DNA from 4 places in the Mesorhizobium sp. P2_D6 genome. Region 4 is predicted to be linked to each of the others. Evidence: predicted binding sites of a transcription regulator. Region 4 holds the regulator's gene; each other region holds the start of a gene.

Region 1 (4,732 bases), on a different contig from region 4:
CGCCCAGAAAACGGAAATAAAGGCGAAGTCGTATGGCCCAGACCGGTTGGATACAGATTGCAATTCTGCTTCTGGTGTTCGTCTGCGTGGTCGGTTTTGTTCTTCGGCGCTTGTTTCTGCCTGCTTCCAGAGATGGCGCGCATGTCACAGGCGGAAACGGCAGCTACGTCGGCGGGCATAACAGCCATTCCCATGACGGCGGCAACGGGGATGGCGGCAACGGGGGTGGCGGCAATGGCGGGGGCGACTAGGCTCATTCGGCCGCCTCCCGCTTCTCTTCCACCTTTGCAGGATTCTCACGCGCTTCGTACGCGGCGCGCATGCGGCGTACGAGATCGAGTTCGGCCTGAAAGTCGACATAATGCGGCAGCTTCAGATGCTCGACGAAACCGGTCGCCTGGACATTGTCGGAGTGTGAAATGACGAACTCCTCATCCTGCGCGGCGGCGACAACATCCTCACCGAGTTCGGTGGCACGCAGCGCGCGGTCGCAGAGCGCCATGGCCATCGACTTGCGCTCGCTCTGGCCGAAGACCAGACCATAGCCACGCGTAAATTGCGGCGGTGCCTTGGCCGAGCCCTTGAACTGGTTGACCATCTGACATTCGGTGACGCGGACCGAGCCGAGCGGCACGGCAAAGGGCAGTTCCGGCACGTCGAGCTCCAGCTCGACCTCGCCGATACGGACCTCGCCGACGAACGGGTGGTTGCGGGCATAGCCGCGCTGGGTGGAATAGCCGAGCGCCAGCAGGAAACCCTCATCGCCGCGCGACAGCGCCTGCAGGCGGATGTCGCGCGCCATCGGGAATTCCAGCGGCTCGCGTGTGATGTCGCCGGGGACATGATCCTGCGGCATCTCGCCGTCCGGCTCGATCAGGCCTTCGCGGGCAAGGATCGCCGAGACGCGCGGCATTGCCTCCGCTTCACCAACGCGCTGCAACGGCTCGGCGACATCGGCGCCGGCGGCAAGCTCGGGGTCGAGCAGCCGGTGGGTGTAGTCGAAGGTCGGCCCAAGCAACTGGCCGCCGGGCAAATCCTTGTAGGTCGCCGACACGCGCCGCTCGACCAGCATGGCGCCGGTGTCGATAGGATTGCTGTAGCCGAAGCGCGGCAGCGTCGTGCGATAGGCGCGCACCAGGAAGATCGCCTCGATCATGTCGCCGCGCGCTTGGACGATGGCGAGCGCGGCCAGCTCACGATCGTAAAGCGAGCCTTCGCTCATCACCCGGTCGACGCCGAGCGCCAGCTGCTCGACGATCTGGTCGAGGCGCAGTGCCGGCACCGAACGGTCGCCGCGCCGGCGGTCGGCGAGCAGGCTGTGGGCATTGGCAATTGCGGCTTCACCGCCTTTTACCGCGACATACATTTTTACGCCTCCATCGTCTTGATGCGTGTCGTGCGCGGCAGGCAGGCGACGCCGTCAGGCGCCGCCAGGATGATGTCGACGCCGCGCGGAAAGCGGCTGATGTTCTGCTTCCACTGTTCGACGAAGTGCCGCGGCATCTGCGCCGGCGCGATGGTCGCGGTGGTTTCGATGCCGGGACCTTTGAGCAGCAGCGGCGCGCCAGAGACGAGATTGCCGACCTGCAGGATCAGCGTCGTCGAGCGATCGGGGTAGTCCTGCGTGCCTTGCGAAAAACCGTCGAGCGCCGCCATCTCCGCCGGGTTGGCGATCAAGGCGAAATGCGCATCGGCCGGCGTGTTGGCAAGCGGGGCGCCGGCGTGGAAACCGAGCCAAGCTTTTACCGCGACCGAAGCCTGCAGAGCTGGGTCGAGCCAGAGCGGCGTATCGTGGTCGCAGAGCGCCAGCGCGATGGCGCCGGCGGTGACCGACAGCGGCGCCGGCGGGCGGGCGAAGACCGGCAGAGGCTGCACGCTGCCAGGCCGTGCCATGGCGTCCATGACGGCGCGGAAGACGGTCTGGGCGTTGAACACCGGGTCGGCGAAACCGCCGTCGATTGCTTGTGTTGCGATGTCCATCAGTCTTCTCCGCGCACCATGGTGAAGAAATCCACTTTCGTTGCCGCCGTCTCGGCGCGGCGCTTTTCTCGCGCTTCGCCTTGGGCGGCCCGCAACGGCGCCACCAGCGCTGTCTCGACCGTCTGGCGCTGGGCTGGGTCCTGCCAGAGCGCGTCGGCGATCGCCGCCAGCTTCGCCTTCTTCCGGTCGCGACCGAGCATGTAGCTGTGGCCGACCTGCCCGGTCGGCAGCCGCACGGTGGCGCGGGTGACCGAGGCTTCACCGACATTGAAGGGCGCGCCGCCGCCGCCGATCCGGCCGCGTACGGTGACCAGGCCGGTTTCCGGCCCGCGCAAAAGCTCGGCTTCCGAGGTCAGACCGGCCTCGTCCCAGAGCCGGGCTATATCGTCGCCGCTCGCCTGCGCCAGCGTCGCCATGAGGGCTTTGCGCTCGGCCTGGTCGCGGGCTTCCTGTCCTCGCATGCAGCAACTCCCTGAATGTGTAAAATTTGTCTAGTGATATAGACAACTATACAAATTATACCTATTATCTAACCCGTGTCCATGACGGGTGGATGACATGGGCGTGATCGGGGCAAAAATGGCCGGGCAACAGATGGCGAGAAGCATTGAACGGCGCAGCGGCGTCTCATTGTGGCGGCAGATCGCCGACCAGATCCTGCACTCGATCGCCGCCGGCGATTTTGCCGAGAATGCCGCGCTGCCGCCAGAGGTGGCGCTGGCCGAACGCTACGGCGTCAACCGCCACACGGTGCGCAGCGCCATATCGGCGCTGGTTCAGGAAGGCGTGCTGCGGGCCGAGCAGGGGCGCGGCACCTTCGTATTGTCGCGCAAGCGGCTGTCCTATCCGATCGGTGCCCGCACGCGGTTTTCGACGGGTCTGCAAGGACAGACTTCGGAACGGCACATCGTGTTGCTCACATCAGCGGTCGAACCGGCCAGCCAGCGCGTCGCCGACGGGCTTGGGCTTGTGAGGGGCACTGAGGTGATCCGGCTGGAGACGCGCGGCGAAGCAGACGGCCGGCCGGTGTCGCGCGCTGCCAGCTGGTACGAGGCCAAGCGTTTCGCAGGCATCGATGCCGTGATGGCGGAGACCGGTTCGATCACCGCCTCGCTCCGGCGTTTCGGCGTGGATGATTATCTCAGGCAATCGACGGTGCTGTCGGCACGCCATGCCGATGCCGCCGACCTTGCCGACCTCAACCTGCAGCCGGGGGCCATCGTGCTGGTCGCCGTCGCCGTCAACGTCACGACGGATGGCCGACCGGTCCAGTTCTCCGAAACGCGGTTTCCGGCGGAGCGGGTAGAGCTGAAGCTGTCGGCGCTGTAGGGTGTGCTGATATTCAGGTGAGGCCAGCCTGCAAATGGCGGATACCTGCGCTTCCGGTGCTCACGTACTTCAAGTACGCTCCGCTCCGGTTCTCGGTATCCACCATTTTCGGCACGGCCTGACCTGAATCTCAACACACCCTGTGGCGGCTCATCCGATCTCGATCACAGCTTTGATCAGCCCGGATTTCTCATGCGCCCAGCGGGCGAGATCGTGCGGCGTATCGGCCAGCGTCGTGCGATGGGTGACGAGTTTCGCCAGCGGCACGGCGCCGTTGCGGATGGAGGCGGCGACGTGGTCGAAGTCGGCCTTGAGCGCATTGCGGCTGCCGACCAAGGTCATCTCGCGCTTGTGGAATTCGGGGTCGGAGAAGACGATGTCGTCCTTGACGACGCTGACCAGAACCAGCGTGCCGCCATGCGCGACGTGGGCGAAGGCAGATTGCACGGAGGCGGCGTTGCCGGTGGCGTCGAAAACCACGTCGAAGCCTTCGGCGCCGGTTGCATCGCGCACCAGTTCGGCCGCCGCCTTTTGCGAGCCGTCGAGCGTGGCGAAGCCGAGTTCGCCTTTGGCAAAATCCAGCCGCTCCGTGCTCATGTCGAGCAGGCTGACATCGAGCCCGGCAATGCGGGCGAAGATCGCCGTGCCAAGCCCGATCGGCCCTGCACCGATGACCAGCGTGCGGGCGCCTGGTTCAGCGCGGGCACGGCGCACGGCATGCGCGCCGATCGCGAGAAATTCGACGGCAGCGGCATCGGCCAGCGACAGGCCGTTCGCCGGATAAAGATTCTGCGCCGGCACCAGGATCTGCTCGGCCATGGCGCCGTCGCGATGCACGCCGAGCACTTCGATCCGCACACAGCAATTCGGCTTGCCCTGCCGGCAGGCGATGCATTTGCCGCAAGCGAGGTAGGGGTTGATGATGACGGGCTCGCCGACGGCGAGTTCGACGCCTTCACCGGCCTCGACGATGGTGCCCGACACTTCGTGGCCCATGATGCGGGGGTAGGCAAGGAACGGGTGCTTGCCCTCGAAGATGTGGTAGTCGGTACCGCATATGCCGATATGGCTGACCGCGACCAGCGCCCAGCCGGCAGGTGGTGCGCCTGGTGCGGCGCGGTCTTCCAGGACAAGGTCGCCAGGCGAGCGGCAAACGACGGCTTTCATTCAGCAATTCCAGTGTTCAAAAAAGGCGCCGGTCCGTCGAGCGGGCCGGCGAAAAGGTCAGGGAGGATTATTTGCCGCGACGGCGCAGGCCGTCGAAATAGACGATGATGATGATCAGCGCGCCGGTAATGATGCGCTGCCAGAAGGCGTTGACGTTCAAGAGGTTGGCGCCGTTGTTGATGGTGGCGAGGATGAAGGCGCCAAGCAGCGGCCCGTGCACGGAGCCGACGGCGCCGAACAGCGAGGTGCCGCCGAT
Region 2 (4,732 bases), on a different contig from region 4:
GCGTGGCCTCCCGCGCTTCCAGCACCGCCAGCGGCGCCATCACGCCGACCAGATGCAGATCGAAGCCCGACAGCAACTCGCGATATTGCGCCATCTCGTCATTGAAGACCACGTCATCGACGATGAGATTGTTGCCTTGCCCGGCCATGGCGGCGATGGCGTGGCGCATGCCGTGCATGGTGCGAACACCGACCGGCCCGCTCCTGATCACCACCGATGGCTTGCCGTCGTCCAGCACCGTCTCAAAGGAAAACCCGTCGGCATGGTTCTGCAGCGCTTCCGGCAACATATCGAGGAAGGCGTCCATCTGGACATGCAGAAAGGGTTCGGCGGTGATTGTCTGCAGGGCTCTCGCGATTGAACTCTTGCCGGCACTGCCGACGCCGTTGAGCAGGACGATTTTGGCCGTCATGTCGCCCCCTCGCGCCTACCGGTTGCGCACGACGATACAGGCACCGCCGACGCTCTGCAGTTTTTGGCAGATAACATTGGCGGCGGCTCGGTCGTCGACACCGATCCTGACGGCATAGATGCCGCGCCGGCCGATCGGCGTGCGCACCCGGCTGACCACCGGATCATGCCCGAAAAGCAGCGCCGGAAACCGGCTCCGTACTCGCAGCCATTGATTGATCGCAGCACCGCGGCGGAAATTGCCTGCCACCTGCACGCCCCATGGCTTCACATTGATCGAAGCCATCGCCACGGTTCTGGACATGATCACCGGCAGCTTGCGGCAGGCGACGGCAAAGCTGGTCTTGGCATCGAGCGGCGCGACCGTTCCGGCGTAGGCGCTGTCGGAGAATTTGTCGACCGGCTCGCCCATAACGTCGAAGACATAGCTTTCGGTTTCCATCGGCAAGAAGCCGCCGGAGCCGAGCCAACGCGATACACGGTTCTCGCCCGCATTGTATGCGGCAGCCGCGAGGCCGAGATTGCCGTAGCTGACCTTCATCTCGCCGAGATACTTCGCCGAGGCCGGGATCGCCTGGTCGATGTCGAAGGGATCGGCAAGGCCACGCATCTTGGCCGTACCCGGCATGAACTGGGCGATGCCTTCAGCGCCGACCGGGCTCACCGCATTGGGATCAAACCGGCTTTCCTTCCAGATCAGCCGGGCGAAGTAATCCTTGGGCAGGCCGTTCTGCTCGGCATGCGTCTCGATCAGGTCGCAAACGCGGCCAATCAACCGTTTCGCCGCCGAGCGCGATTGTGGTGGATCGGCGAGTGCCTGTCCGGCGCAACCCAGCCCACAGAGCAGGATCACACCGGCTTTGAGTAACGCGCGCATCGGCCTATTCGGCCGCGGCCTTGCCGTGCTGTCCAAACCGCTGCTCGATATAGTCCGCGACCATTTTCTCGAAATCCGCGGCGATCGATGGGCCACGCAGCGTAGCCGCCTTCTTGCCGTCGACGAAGACGGGCGCCGTCGGCGTCTCGCCGGTGCCGGGCAGCGATATGCCGATGTCGGCATGCTTGGACTCGCCGGGGCCGTTGACGATGCAGCCCATCACCGCGACCTTGAGATTCTCGACGCCGGGATATTTTTCGCGCCACACCGGCATGTTCTTGCGCAGGTCTGCCTGGATGTTCTGCGCCAACTCCTGGAACACGGTGGATGTGGTGCGGCCGCAGCCGGGGCAAGCGGCGACGATCGGCACGAACTGGCGAAAGCCCATGGTCTGCAAGAGCTCCTGCGACACCTGCACCTCGCGCGTGCGGTCGCCATTCGGCTCCGGCGTCAGCGAGATGCGAATGGTGTCGCCAATGCCTTGCTGCAAAAGGATGCCCATGGCGGCCGACGAGGCGACAATGCCCTTGGAGCCCATGCCGGCTTCGGTGAGGCCGAGATGCAGCGCATGGTTGGAGCGCGTTGCAAGCTCGGTATAGACGGCTATCAAATCCTGCACGCCGCTGACCTTGGCCGACAGGATGATCTTTTCGCGGGCAAGCCCGATCTCTTCCGCCATTTCGGCCGACAGGATCGCCGACTGCACGATCGCCTCGCGGGTGACCTCCTGCGCCGTCAGCGGAAAACCTTGGCGCTGGTTTTCGTCCATCAGCCGGGTGAGCAGCTCCTGGTCGAGCGACCCCCAATTGACGCCGATGCGCACCGGCTTGTCGTGCTTGATCGCCATTTCGACGATCGCCGCGAACTGGCGGTCCTTCTTGTCCTTGAAGCCGACATTGCCCGGATTGATGCGGTATTTGGCCAGCGCTTCGGCACAGGCCGGATGATCGGAAAGCAGCTTGTGGCCGATATAATGGAAATCGCCGACCAGCGGCACATTGATGCCGAGCCGTTCGAGCCGCTCGCGAATGCGCGGCACAGCGGCGGCGCTCTCGTCGCGATCGACGGTGATACGCACGATCTCGGAGCCGGCGCGGTGCAGCGCCGCGACCTGGGCGACCGTCTGATCGATATCGGCCGTGTCGGTGTTGGTCATCGACTGCACGACGACCGGCGCGCCGCCGCCGACGGTCACACCGCCGACATCGACGCCGACCGAGGTGCGGCGCGGAAAGGGGGAGGAAAAATATCCGGTCATGCCGGCAGCCTCTTGAGCTCCTGAGCGGCCTGCGTTCGCGTTGACGCGCAAACCTACGCTCAAACAGTTATCAGCGCATTGCGCTGAGGTTCGGGCATGAGGTGGAGGAGCAAAGATGGCTTGTCAATGGCGACAGGCGGGCAGAGTCGACAAATCACGGTGGCGCGGCGACCCGTCACAGACGGTGTCGACCGGCCAACAGTGTGGGAATCAGTAACAAGAACAAGCCTCCGGCGGCGTGTCGCCACCGGAGCGATGGATACGCGCCTGAACGGCGCGTCTAATCCAGGAAGGGCGTCAATGTGTCGTCGGTTTCGCCTTCAGTTTTTCAATCTCGTCCTTGAGTGCCAGCTTGCGTCGCTTGAGATTCACGATTTCGAGGTCGTCGACCGATGGATGGTTCATTGCATCGTCGATTTCGCGTTCGATATCACCGTGTTTCCGCTGCAACTCATCAAGATGGGATGCAAGAGACATGATTGGTTCTCCCTTTCATGGTTTCCTCGATTGCAGCCGTCAAAGGCACGTCCACCGCAGGTCGTTCTGTGACGGCACCATGACACTCTGCCACCATCCAGCGGCGATGTCGAATGCTGCGTGGTAGCATTCCACGACAATGTGAAATGTGGTATTGGCTGCGCGCCGGCTACAAAACCCCACCGGTCCCGCCCAATCAGGCCCATCATTGGGCGCCGCAGACGTGCAGACGGTAGATAATGTCCGAACAGGAACAGGCTGATATCCGCCTCGAATTTTCTCGGCTGAAACAAGAGCATGCCGATTTCGACGCGGCCATCAATGCGATGATCGCCATGGGTTGTGATCCCTTGCAGATCCAACGCATGAAGAAGAAAAAACTGTTCCTCAAGGACCGGCTGATGGCGCTGGAAGACAAGATCATTCCGGACATCATCGCCTGAGCAATAGCCTCAGAGCCTGACCCCTTACCCCGGGATCGAAAGCCTTGCGGCGCGTTCACGTAATAGCGCAACAAGCTCGTCGGTTTTTTCCTTCGCGGTGTCGATCGGAACCACCAGGCACATCGTTGCCTCAACCTTGCCTGTGACGGAAAACACTGGGGCAGCCAGGCATTTGGTATAGGCGTCGACCAGCCCTGAAGTAATGCAATAGCCGGTCGTCCTGGCCGTCGCGATATCGGCGATGAAGTCGTCGAGCTGCAGCCTGCGCCCATCGGGCAGCAAAAGGTCGTCGTCCGACACCATGTCCTGGACGGCGTCCCTTTCCAACCCGGCCAGAAGCAGCCGCCCTGATGCCGTCCATGGCAGCGGGATCTGCAGGCCGGTGGCGGAGCTGATGCGGAACGGCCTGGTGCCTGGGCTGGAATGGACGATGGTGTAGCGGCCGCTTTGCAGCATGCACAATTCGGACGTCTCGCCGGTCTCGCGCGACAGATTGTCGACCTCCTGCCGGCCCCTGCGGAGCAGGTCGTTGCCCCTGACATAGTCCATTCCGTAGAGGTAGAGCTTCTTGCCGAAGTAGACCCTGTTGCCGTCGCCCTCCATCTCCAGAAGACCCGCATCGACCAGCAAGCGCACCAGCGTATAGGTCGTCGAACGCGGCGCGTTGACGCCCTTGGCGAGATCGCCAATGCCGATCGCACGCTGCGTGGTGTGCAGGAACTCAAATATCTCGAGCACCCGGTTGAGACCCTTTTCGCGAGAGCCGGGGGTCTTGTCCTCGGTCGGGCTGACGTCGGGCCGATCTTTAACGCCAATGTCGTCTTGCATTACTGATTCCTGATGTTAGTATCTGTCTTGTACAAGGTACATGTGTCTTTTGTAAGAGACAAATTGCAAAAAAAGAGCATGGACCTGAAAAAGGGGTACACACGAAAAGGAGGTCGCAGTGAACGACACATCCAAGAGACGTGATTTTCTGAAATTAGGAATGGCCGGGCTCGCCACGGCCGGAGTCATAGGCGCATCCGCCTCGGTCGACGTTCAGAAGGCGGCGGCGCAGGCCGCACCGGACAGCCTGCTGCGCACCGTTCTGGAGCGTGGCAAGCTGATCGTCGGCACCGGCAGCACCAACGCACCCTGGCATTTCGAGAACGATGCCGGCGAACTCGTCGGCATGGACATCACCATGGGCCATATCCTGGCCAAGGGTCTTTTCGACGACCCGACCAAGGTCGAGTTCGTCATGCAAGACCCGGCGCAGCGCAT
Region 3 (4,732 bases), on a different contig from region 4:
TCGACAACCGCGGCTATGGCTGCATCAACCGGCTGCAGACGGCCACCGGTGGCGCCAACTTCAACAACCTCCTGAAGGACTCGCGCCACGAAATCCTGCCCGACATTGACTTCGCCGCACATGCCGCCAGCATGGGCGCAATCGCCGAAAAAGTGCCGTCGATCGCCGGCCTGGAAAACGCGCTGCAGAAGTCGAAAAAGAACGACCGCACCACCGTTCTGGTCATCGACACCGATCCGCTTGTCTCAACCGACGCCGGCGGCCATTGGTGGGATGTGGCGGTGCCGGAAGTCTCCGCGCGCAGCCAGGTCAACGCGGCGCGCAAGGCCTATGACGAAAAGCGGCAGATGCAGAGCGTGGGTGACTGAAGTGGGCGCTGCCCCTCACCTGCCTGCCGGCATCCTCTCCCCGTATAGGGACGGGGAGAGGCACGCAGTCATCACCGGTTTCGCCAATCACCGTCGTCGCAAGAAAGACGCCGAGGTCGCGGCTAGACCCCTTCTCCCCGTCACTATACGGGGAGAAGGTGCCGGCAGGCGGATGAGGGGCAGCGCCGGCGGCAAAAGAATGAACTGTTTCAATCCGGAGTGACGACTTGAAAGCCAAACTGGGCATGTCCCCCATCGCGTGGTGGAACGACGATCTTGCCGAACTCAGCGACGACGTCTCGCTGGAAGAATGTCTGCGCCAGTCACGCTCGGCGGGCTTTACCGGCATGGAAATGGGCCGGCGTTTTCCCAACGATCCCGCTGTCATGCTGCCGATCCTGAAGAAGGCCGACGTCACGCTGTGCGGCGGCTGGTTCTCCGGCACGCTGGTCGACGAGGACATAGGCAAGAACAAGGATCGCATCCAGCCGATGATCGACCTGTTCAAGGCGGTCAACGCGCCTTGCATCGTCTATGGCGAGGTCGGCCGCTCGATCCAGGGCGACCGTTCCAAACCGCTTGCCACCAAGCCGAAATTGTCGGGCGACGAGATGAAGGCCTATGGCCGGCGACTGACCGAGTTCGGCGAATGGTGCGCCGAGCAGGGCATGCCACTGTCCTATCATCACCACATGGCGGCGGTGGTCGAGACCGAGCCGGAACTCGATGCCTTCATGCGCCATTCCGGCGACGGCATTCCGCTGCTGCTCGATGCCGGCCATCTCGCCTTTGCCGGCGGCGACGTGCTGCGCGCCATCGACAACCACCACAAGCGCATCAGTCATGTCCATGTGAAGGATGTGCGTATGGCTGTCATCGACGGGCTCGACCGCACGAAACAGTCCTTCCTCGATGCCGTGGCGCTCGGTGCCTTCACTGTGCCGGGCGATGGCTCGCTGGATTTCGGCGCCATCGTGCAGCGCTTCGCCGACCATGGCTATGAAGGCTGGTTCGTCGTCGAGGCCGAGCAGGACCCGAAGAAGAACCCGCCGCTGAAGATGGCGCGGGTCGGCCATAAGGAGCTGATGCGGGTGATGACGGCTGCCGGCTACACCGTCGAGACGCAAGGGTTCCCCAATGTCTGATGCGACGGGTTTCCGCCGAGCCAGCTTGCTGTAGATTGGCCCGATGAAAGATTACGAACACCCATTCTTCCGGCCGCTGTGGCGGCGCGTTGCCGTCGTCGCCGTCTGCGTGATCTGGGCGATCATCGAATTCGCCTCCGGCACGCCGTTCTGGGGCGTCATCGCGCTCGGCTTCGCCGGCTACGCCGTCTGGCAGTTCTTCTATCTCTACAAGCCGGTCGACGAGGCGAAGCCTCCGGTCGAGCCGAAGACTGGCGCCGAACCGAAGGAATGACCGCAATGTCGAAACTGCTCGTCAAAGCCGACAAGGGCCATGGCCGCGTCGCCCATGTCACGCCCAAAAGCGCCGGCTGGACCTATGTCGGCTTCGACCTGCACCGGCTGAAGCCGGGCGAAAACGCCTCGGGAAAGACGGGCGATCGCGAAGTCTGCCTGGTGTTCGTCACCGGCAAGGGCACGGGAACAGCCGGCGGCCAGGAACTCGGCCTGCTGGGCGAGCGCATGTCGCCCTTCGAGGGCAAGCCATGGTCGGTCTACGTCCCGCAGGGATCGGACTGGTCGGTGACTGCGGACACCGATCTCGAACTCGCGGTTTGCTCGGCGCCGGGCCTGGGCGGCGGCCTGCCGGTGCGCGTCATCGCACCTGACGATCTCGGCCAGGAAGTGCGCGGCAAGGGCACCAACACGCGTTACGTCACCAACATATTGCCGGAGGGCAAGCCGGCCGACTCGCTGCTGGTGGTCGAGGTCATCACGCCCGGCGGCCATACATCGAGCTATCCGCCACACAAGCACGACCAGGACAATCTGCCGGCCGAATCCTATCTCGAGGAAACCTACTATCATCGCCTCAACCCGCCGCAGGGCTTCGCCTTCCAGCGCGTCTATACCGATGCCGACAAGTCGGGCGCCCGCGAACTGGACGAGGCGATGGCGATCGAGGACGGCGATGTCGTGCTGGTGCCCAAGGGCTACCACCCCTGCGCCGCCTGCCATGGCTACGACCTCTATTACCTCAACGTCATGGCCGGCCCGAAGCGGACGTGGAAATTCCACAACGCGCCCGAGCACGAATGGCTGATGAAGGCCTGACCACCCCTGTCTTTCAGGGGGAAGCTGTTGGCCCAGTTCGGAAAAATCGTCGGCTAACGACCGATGGGGTCGATTTGCCATCGAAAACCCTTCAAGCTTCGTCAATCCGTCATGGAAATCACCTATGGCAGCGGGGACGGTGCATGTCGCCCAAAAGTGCGCAGCGGTTTTGGGATAACGACATGCCGAAGCAAATAGACTTAAAGCGCGCCGCATCGAGTCCTCAAGAGGCGGCGCGCTTTAACGAGGATTTTCGATGCGCTACGCCATCTATTTCACCCCAAGGCAGGACGAGCCACTGGCGCGGATCGCCGCCAACTGGCTGGGACGTGACCCCTTCGGCGCCGCCACAAAGCCGGTCGAAGCGGTGGGCGACCTGTCGGCGGCGGAAGTCGCCTTCCACACCGCATCGGCGCGCCGCTACGGTTTCCACGCGACGCTGAAGGCGCCCTTCCGGCTGGCCGCCAACGAGACCGAAAGCTCCCTGCGTGCCGCCCTCGACGTCTTTGCCGAAGCGACGCCGACCGTCACCATCCCGCGCCTCATCGTCAGCCAGATCGACGGCTTCTTCGCTTTGGTGCCGCAAGGCCCGCTGCCGCCGCTCAATCGTTTTGCCGATGATGTCGTGCTTGGCTTCGACCGCTTTCGCGCTCCGCTGACCGAAGCCGAGATCGAGCGCCGCAGCCCGGATTCGCTGAAGCCGGCCGAGTTCCGCAATCTCTGCCAGTGGGGCTACCCCTATGTCTTCGAGACGTTTCGCTTCCACATGACCCTGTCCGGCCGGGCCGGGCCACAGGAAAGCCTACGTCTGCGCGCAGCAATCGACAGCCTGTTCGTCGAGGTGCTGCAGCAGCCGGTGCTGGTCGATGCGCTGACGCTGTTTGTCGAAACCGAACCGGGCGCCCCGTTCATGGTGCTCTCCCATCATGCGCTCGGCCGCCGCGCGGCCAGAAAAACCGCCTGACCACTTCGCCTGAAACCCAAGGACTGCCTGAGATGACTGCCGAGACCGTTTTGACCAATGCCCGCATCGTGCTTGCCGACGAGATCGTCGAGGGCTCGCTCGTACTGCGCGACGGTTTTATCGCCGGCATCGACGCCGGCACCGGGCGGACCGGCGAGGATATGGGCGGCGACTACATCATCCCCGGCCTGGTCGAGCTCCACACCGATCATCTCGAAGGCCATTATGCGCCGCGGCCGAAAGTGCGCTGGAACCCGATCGCCGCCGTGCTCGCCCATGACGCGCAGGTCGCCACCGCCGGCATCACCACGGTGCTCGACGCCTTGCGCGTCGGCATGGACGAGGATGCGGATCTCACCTCCGACGACATCCGCAAGCTGGCCGATGCCATCGAGGACAGCGTGGCGCAGGATCGCCTGCGGGCCGACCATTTCCTGCACCTGCGCTGCGAGGTCTCGGCGCCGGACTGTCTGCAGGCCTTCGCCAATTTCGACGGCGATGAGCGGGTCAAACTGGCGTCGCTGATGGACCATGCGCCGGGACAGCGCCAGTTCGTCAACCTCGAGACTTACGCCTATTACTATCAGCGCAAGCTGAAGCTGACCGATCGCGACTTCAAGCTGTTCTGCGAAAAGCGCATGTCGGAATCGGCGAAGAATTCGGGACCGAACCGGGTAGCGATATCGGCCGCCTGCAACGAGCGCGGCATTGTGCTGGCAAGCCATGACGACGCCACATCAGGCCATGTCGACGAGGCAATTGAGCAAGGCGTGCGCGTTGCCGAATTCCCGACCACGCAGGAAGCGGCCAAGGCTTCAAAGGAGGCTGGACTCGGAGTGCTGATGGGCGCGCCCAACGTCATGCGCGGCGCCTCGCACTCCGGCAATGTTTCGGCCCGCACGCTGGCCGCCGACGGACTGCTCGACATCTTGTCGTCCGACTACATTCCCTTCAGCCTGATCCAGTCGGCCTTCTTTCTAGGCGACGTCGTCGAAGGCATTTCCCTGCCGCAGGCGGTCGCCATGGTGTCGAAGAACCCGGCCGAGGCCATCGGCCTCAGCGATCGCGGCGTCATCGAACCGGGCCGCCGTGCCGATTTGGTGCGCGTGCGCGTCGACGACCATGTGCCGGTCGTGCGCACCGTCTGGCGCCAGGGACGCCGG
Region 4 (4,732 bases):
GCCCTGCGCCGTCAGCGCCGCGACGACGCCGCCGGCGGTTCCGTCATTGGCCGCAACCACGGCATCGACCTTGTTGTCGTTGGCGGTCAGGAACTGTTCCATGTTCTTCTGGGCGTTGGCGGGCAGCCAGCCATCCGTGTAGGCCTCGCCGACATTCTTGACCTTGCCCGAGTCGATGGCTTCCTTGAGCACTTCCATCGAGCCGGCGAACAGGAAATCGGCATTCGGATCGGCACCCGAGCCCTTGATGAAGACATAGTTGCCTTCGGGCTTCGCCTTGAACACTTCGCGGGCCTGCATGCGGCCGACTTCCTTGTTGTCGAAGGTCAGATAGAAGACGTCCTTGTTCTCGATCAGGCGGTCATAGCCGACGACTGGAATGCCTTCGTCCAGCGCCTTCTGCACCGCCGGGCCGATGGCCGAGGCGTCCTGCGCCAGGATGATCAGCGAGTTGGCGCCCTGCGAGATCAGGCTTTCGACGTCGGTCAACTGCTTGCCGGGGTTGGACTGCGCGTCGGCGGAAATGTACTTGTCGCCGGCCGCCTCGATCGCCGCCTTCATCGCCGCTTCGTCGGTCTTCCAGCGCTCTTCCTGGAAGTTCGACCACGACACGCCGATGACCTTGTCCTTCGCCTGCGCGACCGACACTAGCGTCAGCGACATGGCGACACCCGCCAGCATGGCGGCTGCAAATCTGTTCATGATAACCCTCCCTGCGCCGCGCGCGGCGCGACAAAACTGGCCCGAAGGCCGGCACACAGAGGCTCTATTTTTTCGAGCCTCGAAAAAATACTGGTCCAACGGCGAGGCGCTGTCAACATCGATTCTGATGGAATCTGATGGCCTCTGTGAATTTTTTCGAGACTCGCAATAAACAATGACAGCGCGGCCTGCTTCTGCCAATATTTGGCTGGTGCCACCAAATGCCTCCACTATCATGAGGCGCGAGGAGGACCGGGAGGAAAAATGTCGGTTGGAATCCGCCACGACGATCTGCGCCGTCGCAACCGTGCGATGGTGATTTCGGCCGTGCGCCGGGCCGGCCAGCCGTCGCGGACCGAGATTGCGGCGACCACCGGCCTCAGCCATTCGACCATATCGGCGATCTCGTCTGATCTGATTCAAGAAGGCATCCTGGCCGAGAGCAAACCCGGCGAGACGGGTGCGCTGAAGCGCGGCCGGCCGCAGGTCGGCCTTGGCCTCAATCCGGAAGCGGCGGCGGTGATGACCGTGGTGCTGTCGCTGAACTTCCTCTCCGTCACCGTCATCGACTATGCCGGCCATGTGGTCGCCGAGGAGCAGCGCCGGCTGGACACGCTGACCATGCCGCGCGACGAGCTGATCGGCGAATGCACGGCAATCGTGCGGCGGCGGCTCGAGGATCCCGATCTTGATGTTCAGAGCATCGCCCGCATTGCCATGGGCATCCAGGGCATCACCGATTCGCAGGCGCGCGCCATGCTGTGGTCGCCTATCACGCCGCTGACCGACATTGCCTTCGCCGACATACTGGAAGCGGAATTCGGCATTCCGGCCACCATGGAAAACGACTGCAACATGATGGCGGTGGCGCTGCAATGGCGCCAGCCTGAGCGCTACCGCGACAATTTCATCGCCATCCTGCTCTCGCATGGCATCGGCATGGGGCTGGTGCTGAAGGGCGAATTGTTCACCGGCACCCATTCCTCGGGCGGCGAGTTCGGCCACATGATCCACCGGCCCGGCGGCGCGCTGTGCCGTTGCGGGCGGCGCGGCTGCGTGGAGGCCTATGCCGGCAACTACGCCATCTGGCGCAGCGCCAAAATGATGAGCGAGGATGCCGAACCGGTCGATGTCGGCGACGCCGACATGCGGGCGCTCGCCGCACGTGCCCGCGAGACCGACGGCCCCGAGCGCGAAGCCTACCGCAAAGCCGGCGAGGCGCTTGGCTTCGGCCTCGGCAGCCTGTTCGCGCTGATCGATCCAGCACCTGTCGCCATGGTCGGAGTCAGCGCCGCCGCGTTCGATCTGATCGAACCGGCATTGCGCGAAGCGATTGCTCAGACTGCCGGCGGCCAGCACTCGAAATCGATCTCCTTCGACACCGAGCCCAACGAACTGCCGCTGATCCGCGAAGGCTGCGCCATGCGCGCGCTCAGCTTCGTCGACCAGGAGATTTTCGCACCGGGGATTCAGGCGAAAGCGGGCAAGCATGTCGCCTGAGGGGCCGGCAACAGCGCGGCGCGCCTAATCTTCCCGGATAGCGTAGCCGGCGCCGCGGATGGTGCGGATGACGTCGGGCATGCGGCCATTGTTGACCGCCTTGCGCAGTCGGCCGACATGCACGTCGACCGTGCGCTCGTCGATATAGATCGTCTCGCCCCAGACATTGTCGAGCAGCTGGCTGCGCGAGAACACGCGGCCGGGATGGCGCATCATGAATTCGAGCAGGCGGAACTCGGTCGGTCCGAGCCTGATTTCGCTCTTCTTGCGGTAGACGCGGTGCGATTCACGGTCGAGCACGATGTCGCCGACCTTGAGCACGCTGGACAGCACTTCCGGCTTGGCGCGGCGCAGCAACGCTTTCACGCGCGCCATGAATTCCGGTGTCGAGAACGGCTTGACCAGATAGTCGTCGGCGCCGGTGGACAGGCCACGCACGCGGTCGCTCTCCTCGCCACGCGCGGTCAGCATGATGATCGGCAGCCGTTCGGTCTCGGGCCGCATGCGCAGCCGGCGGCAGAGCTCGATGCCGGACACCGCCGGCACCATCCAGTCGAGCACCAGAAGGTCGGGCACATTTTCCTGCAGCCGAATTTCGGCCTCGTCGCCGCGCGTCACCACCTCGACCTGGTAGCCTTCGGATTCGAGGTTGTAGCGGAGAAGCACGCCCAGCGGCTCCTCGTCCTCCACGACCATGATGCGTGGCGCGATCATCAGCAGTTCACCCTTGTCAGGCCGAAGTGGCCATCGCCGTCTCGTCCTGCTTCGGGCGATTGGCGGGCAATTGCTGGCCGGTCAGCACATAATACGCATTTTCAGCGATGTTGGTGACATGATCACCGATGCGCTCCAGATTCTTGGCGCAGAACAGGAGATGCGTGCAGGCGGTGATGTTGCGCGGGTCTTCCATCATGTAGGTCAAGAGTTCACGAAACACCGACGTGTATTTGACGTCGACACGTTCGTCCTCATTCCTGAGTTTCGCCAGGGCTGCGGCATCCGCGGCGGCATATTCCTCGACCACCCCTTGCACCTGGATCAGCACCAGCTGCGCCATCGCATCGATGGAATGCGAGAGGTCGCGCGGCGTGACGCTGAGGCCCACAGTGCCAACGCGCTTGGCGATGTTCTTAGCGAGATCGCCGATGCGCTCGAGGTCGCCGGCCATGCGGATCGAGCCGACCACGGCACGCAGATCGTTGGCCATCGGCTGGCGCTTGGCGATGAGCGTGATGGCGCGATCGTCGAGTTCCCGCTGGCGCGCGTCCATGATGGCGTCGTCGGAAACGACACGTTGCGCCAACGCATTGTCGGAATTGAGCAGCGCTTTTGTCGAGCCGCTGACCATCGACCCGGCCAGATCGCCCATGTCGCGGATCAGCTTGCTGATCTGGCCCAACTCTTCATCGAAGGAGGCGACGGTATGTTCACCCATGATCGTGGTCCTCGTGCCTGAAAATTCAACCGCTGGACGGCTCAGCCGAAGCGGCCGGTAATGTAGTCCTGGGTGCGCTTGTCGTCGGGATTGGTGAACATCTTGTCGGTGGCGCCCTCCTCGACCAGGTAGCCGAGGTGGAACATCGCCGTGCGCTGCGACACGCGCGCCGCCTGCTGCATCGAGTGGGTGACGATGACGATCGTGTAATTCTGGCGCAGCTCGTCGATCAGCTCCTCGACGCGTGCGGTGGCAATCGGGTCGAGTGCCGAGCAGGGTTCGTCCATCAGGATTACTTCCGGCGACACCGCAATGGCGCGCGCGATGCACAGGCGCTGCTGCTGGCCGCCGGACAGGCCGGTGCCGGGCTCCTGCAGGCGGTCCTTGACCTCGTTCCAGATCGCCGCCTTCTTCAAGCTCGACTCGACGATCTGGTCCATGTCGGACTTGCGCTTGGCTAGGCCATGGATGCGCGGGCCGTAGGCAACGTTCTCGTAGATCGACTTCGGGAACGGATTGGGCTTCTGGAACACCATGCCGACGCGAGCCCTGAGTTCGACGACGTCGATGTTCTTGTCATAGATGTCATCCTCGTCGAGCGTGATCTTGCCGGTCACCCGCGCCGAATCGATGGTGTCGTTCATGCGGTTGAGGCAGCGCAGGAAGGTCGACTTGCCGCAGCCGGACGGGCCGATCAGCGCCGTCACCTGGTTCTGGCGGACGTCGAGATTGACGTCGAACAGCGCCTGCTTCTCGCCGTAGAACACGCCGACCTTGTCGCCGCGCATCTTGATGACTTCGTTCGACTTGGCGTTCATTTTGTCGCCCACTGCGTTTTCAAGGGACTGTTCGGTCATGATGTTCATACCAAATTGCCTTTTTTCTACCAGCGCCGCTCGAACCGGCGCCGAAGCACGATCGCGGTGATGTTCATGGCCATGAGGAAGACGAGCAGGATGATGATGGCGCCGGACATGCGCTCGACAAAAGCGCGTTCGGCCTCGTTTGCCCACATGTAGATCTGCACCGGCAGTGCGGTCGCCGGATCGAAAGGCGTCTTCGGATAGTCGGCGACGAAGGCGACCATGCCGATCA

What was found. The regulator PhoB, encoded in region 4, activates phosphate uptake and scavenging genes when phosphate is short. The targets are predictions, from matches to a motif close to TGTCATNNANCTGTCAT.
Region 1: phnF (phosphonate metabolism transcriptional regulator PhnF) is a predicted target of PhoB. The motif match lies at 2,523-2,539, and genes of this name have one in related genera.
Region 2: AC1D1L_RS09835 (YdcH family protein) is a predicted target of PhoB. The motif match lies at 3,092-3,108, and genes of this name have one in related genera.
Region 3: AC1D1L_RS17315 (DUF1045 domain-containing protein) is a predicted target of PhoB. The motif match lies at 2,702-2,718, and genes of this name have one in related genera.

Annotation. Positions count from the first base shown of each region.
Region 1 is NZ_JBFUEG010000012.1:125,373-130,104, reverse strand. Features, by position in the region: gene AC1D1L_RS23725 (hypothetical protein) at 33-251, shown strand; gene AC1D1L_RS23720 (carbon-phosphorus lyase complex subunit) at 254-1,366, opposite strand; gene phnH (phosphonate C-P lyase system protein PhnH) at 1,369-1,980, opposite strand; gene phnG (phosphonate C-P lyase system protein PhnG) at 1,980-2,441, opposite strand; gene phnF (phosphonate metabolism transcriptional regulator PhnF) at 2,560-3,309, shown strand; gene AC1D1L_RS23700 (zinc-binding alcohol dehydrogenase family protein) at 3,460-4,476, opposite strand; gene AC1D1L_RS23695 (ABC transporter permease) at 4,544-4,732, opposite strand, start outside.
Region 2 is NZ_JBFUEG010000004.1:39,783-44,514, forward strand. Features, by position in the region: gene AC1D1L_RS09820 (chloramphenicol phosphotransferase CPT family protein) at 1-412, opposite strand, end outside; gene AC1D1L_RS09825 (transglycosylase SLT domain-containing protein) at 428-1,288, opposite strand; gene ispG (flavodoxin-dependent (E)-4-hydroxy-3-methylbut-2-enyl-diphosphate synthase) at 1,293-2,546, opposite strand; gene AC1D1L_RS09835 (YdcH family protein) at 2,844-3,023, opposite strand; gene AC1D1L_RS09840 (YdcH family protein) at 3,263-3,466, shown strand; gene AC1D1L_RS09845 (IclR family transcriptional regulator) at 3,491-4,294, opposite strand; gene AC1D1L_RS09850 (transporter substrate-binding domain-containing protein) at 4,413-4,732, shown strand, end outside.
Region 3 is NZ_JBFUEG010000007.1:206,693-211,424, forward strand. Features, by position in the region: gene iolD (3D-(3,5/4)-trihydroxycyclohexane-1,2-dione acylhydrolase (decyclizing)) at 1-368, shown strand, start outside; gene iolE (myo-inosose-2 dehydratase) at 596-1,513, shown strand; gene AC1D1L_RS17305 (DUF3329 domain-containing protein) at 1,557-1,787, shown strand; gene iolB (5-deoxy-glucuronate isomerase) at 1,793-2,605, shown strand; gene AC1D1L_RS17315 (DUF1045 domain-containing protein) at 2,862-3,569, shown strand; gene AC1D1L_RS17320 (alpha-D-ribose 1-methylphosphonate 5-triphosphate diphosphatase) at 3,602-4,732, shown strand, end outside.
Region 4 is NZ_JBFUEG010000018.1:16,949-21,680, reverse strand. Features, by position in the region: gene xylF (D-xylose ABC transporter substrate-binding protein) at 1-702, opposite strand, end outside; gene AC1D1L_RS27450 (ROK family protein) at 967-2,202, shown strand; gene phoB (phosphate regulon transcriptional regulator PhoB) at 2,227-2,916, opposite strand; gene phoU (phosphate signaling complex protein PhoU) at 2,933-3,637, opposite strand; gene pstB (phosphate ABC transporter ATP-binding protein PstB) at 3,679-4,503, opposite strand; gene pstA (phosphate ABC transporter permease PstA) at 4,521-4,732, opposite strand, start outside.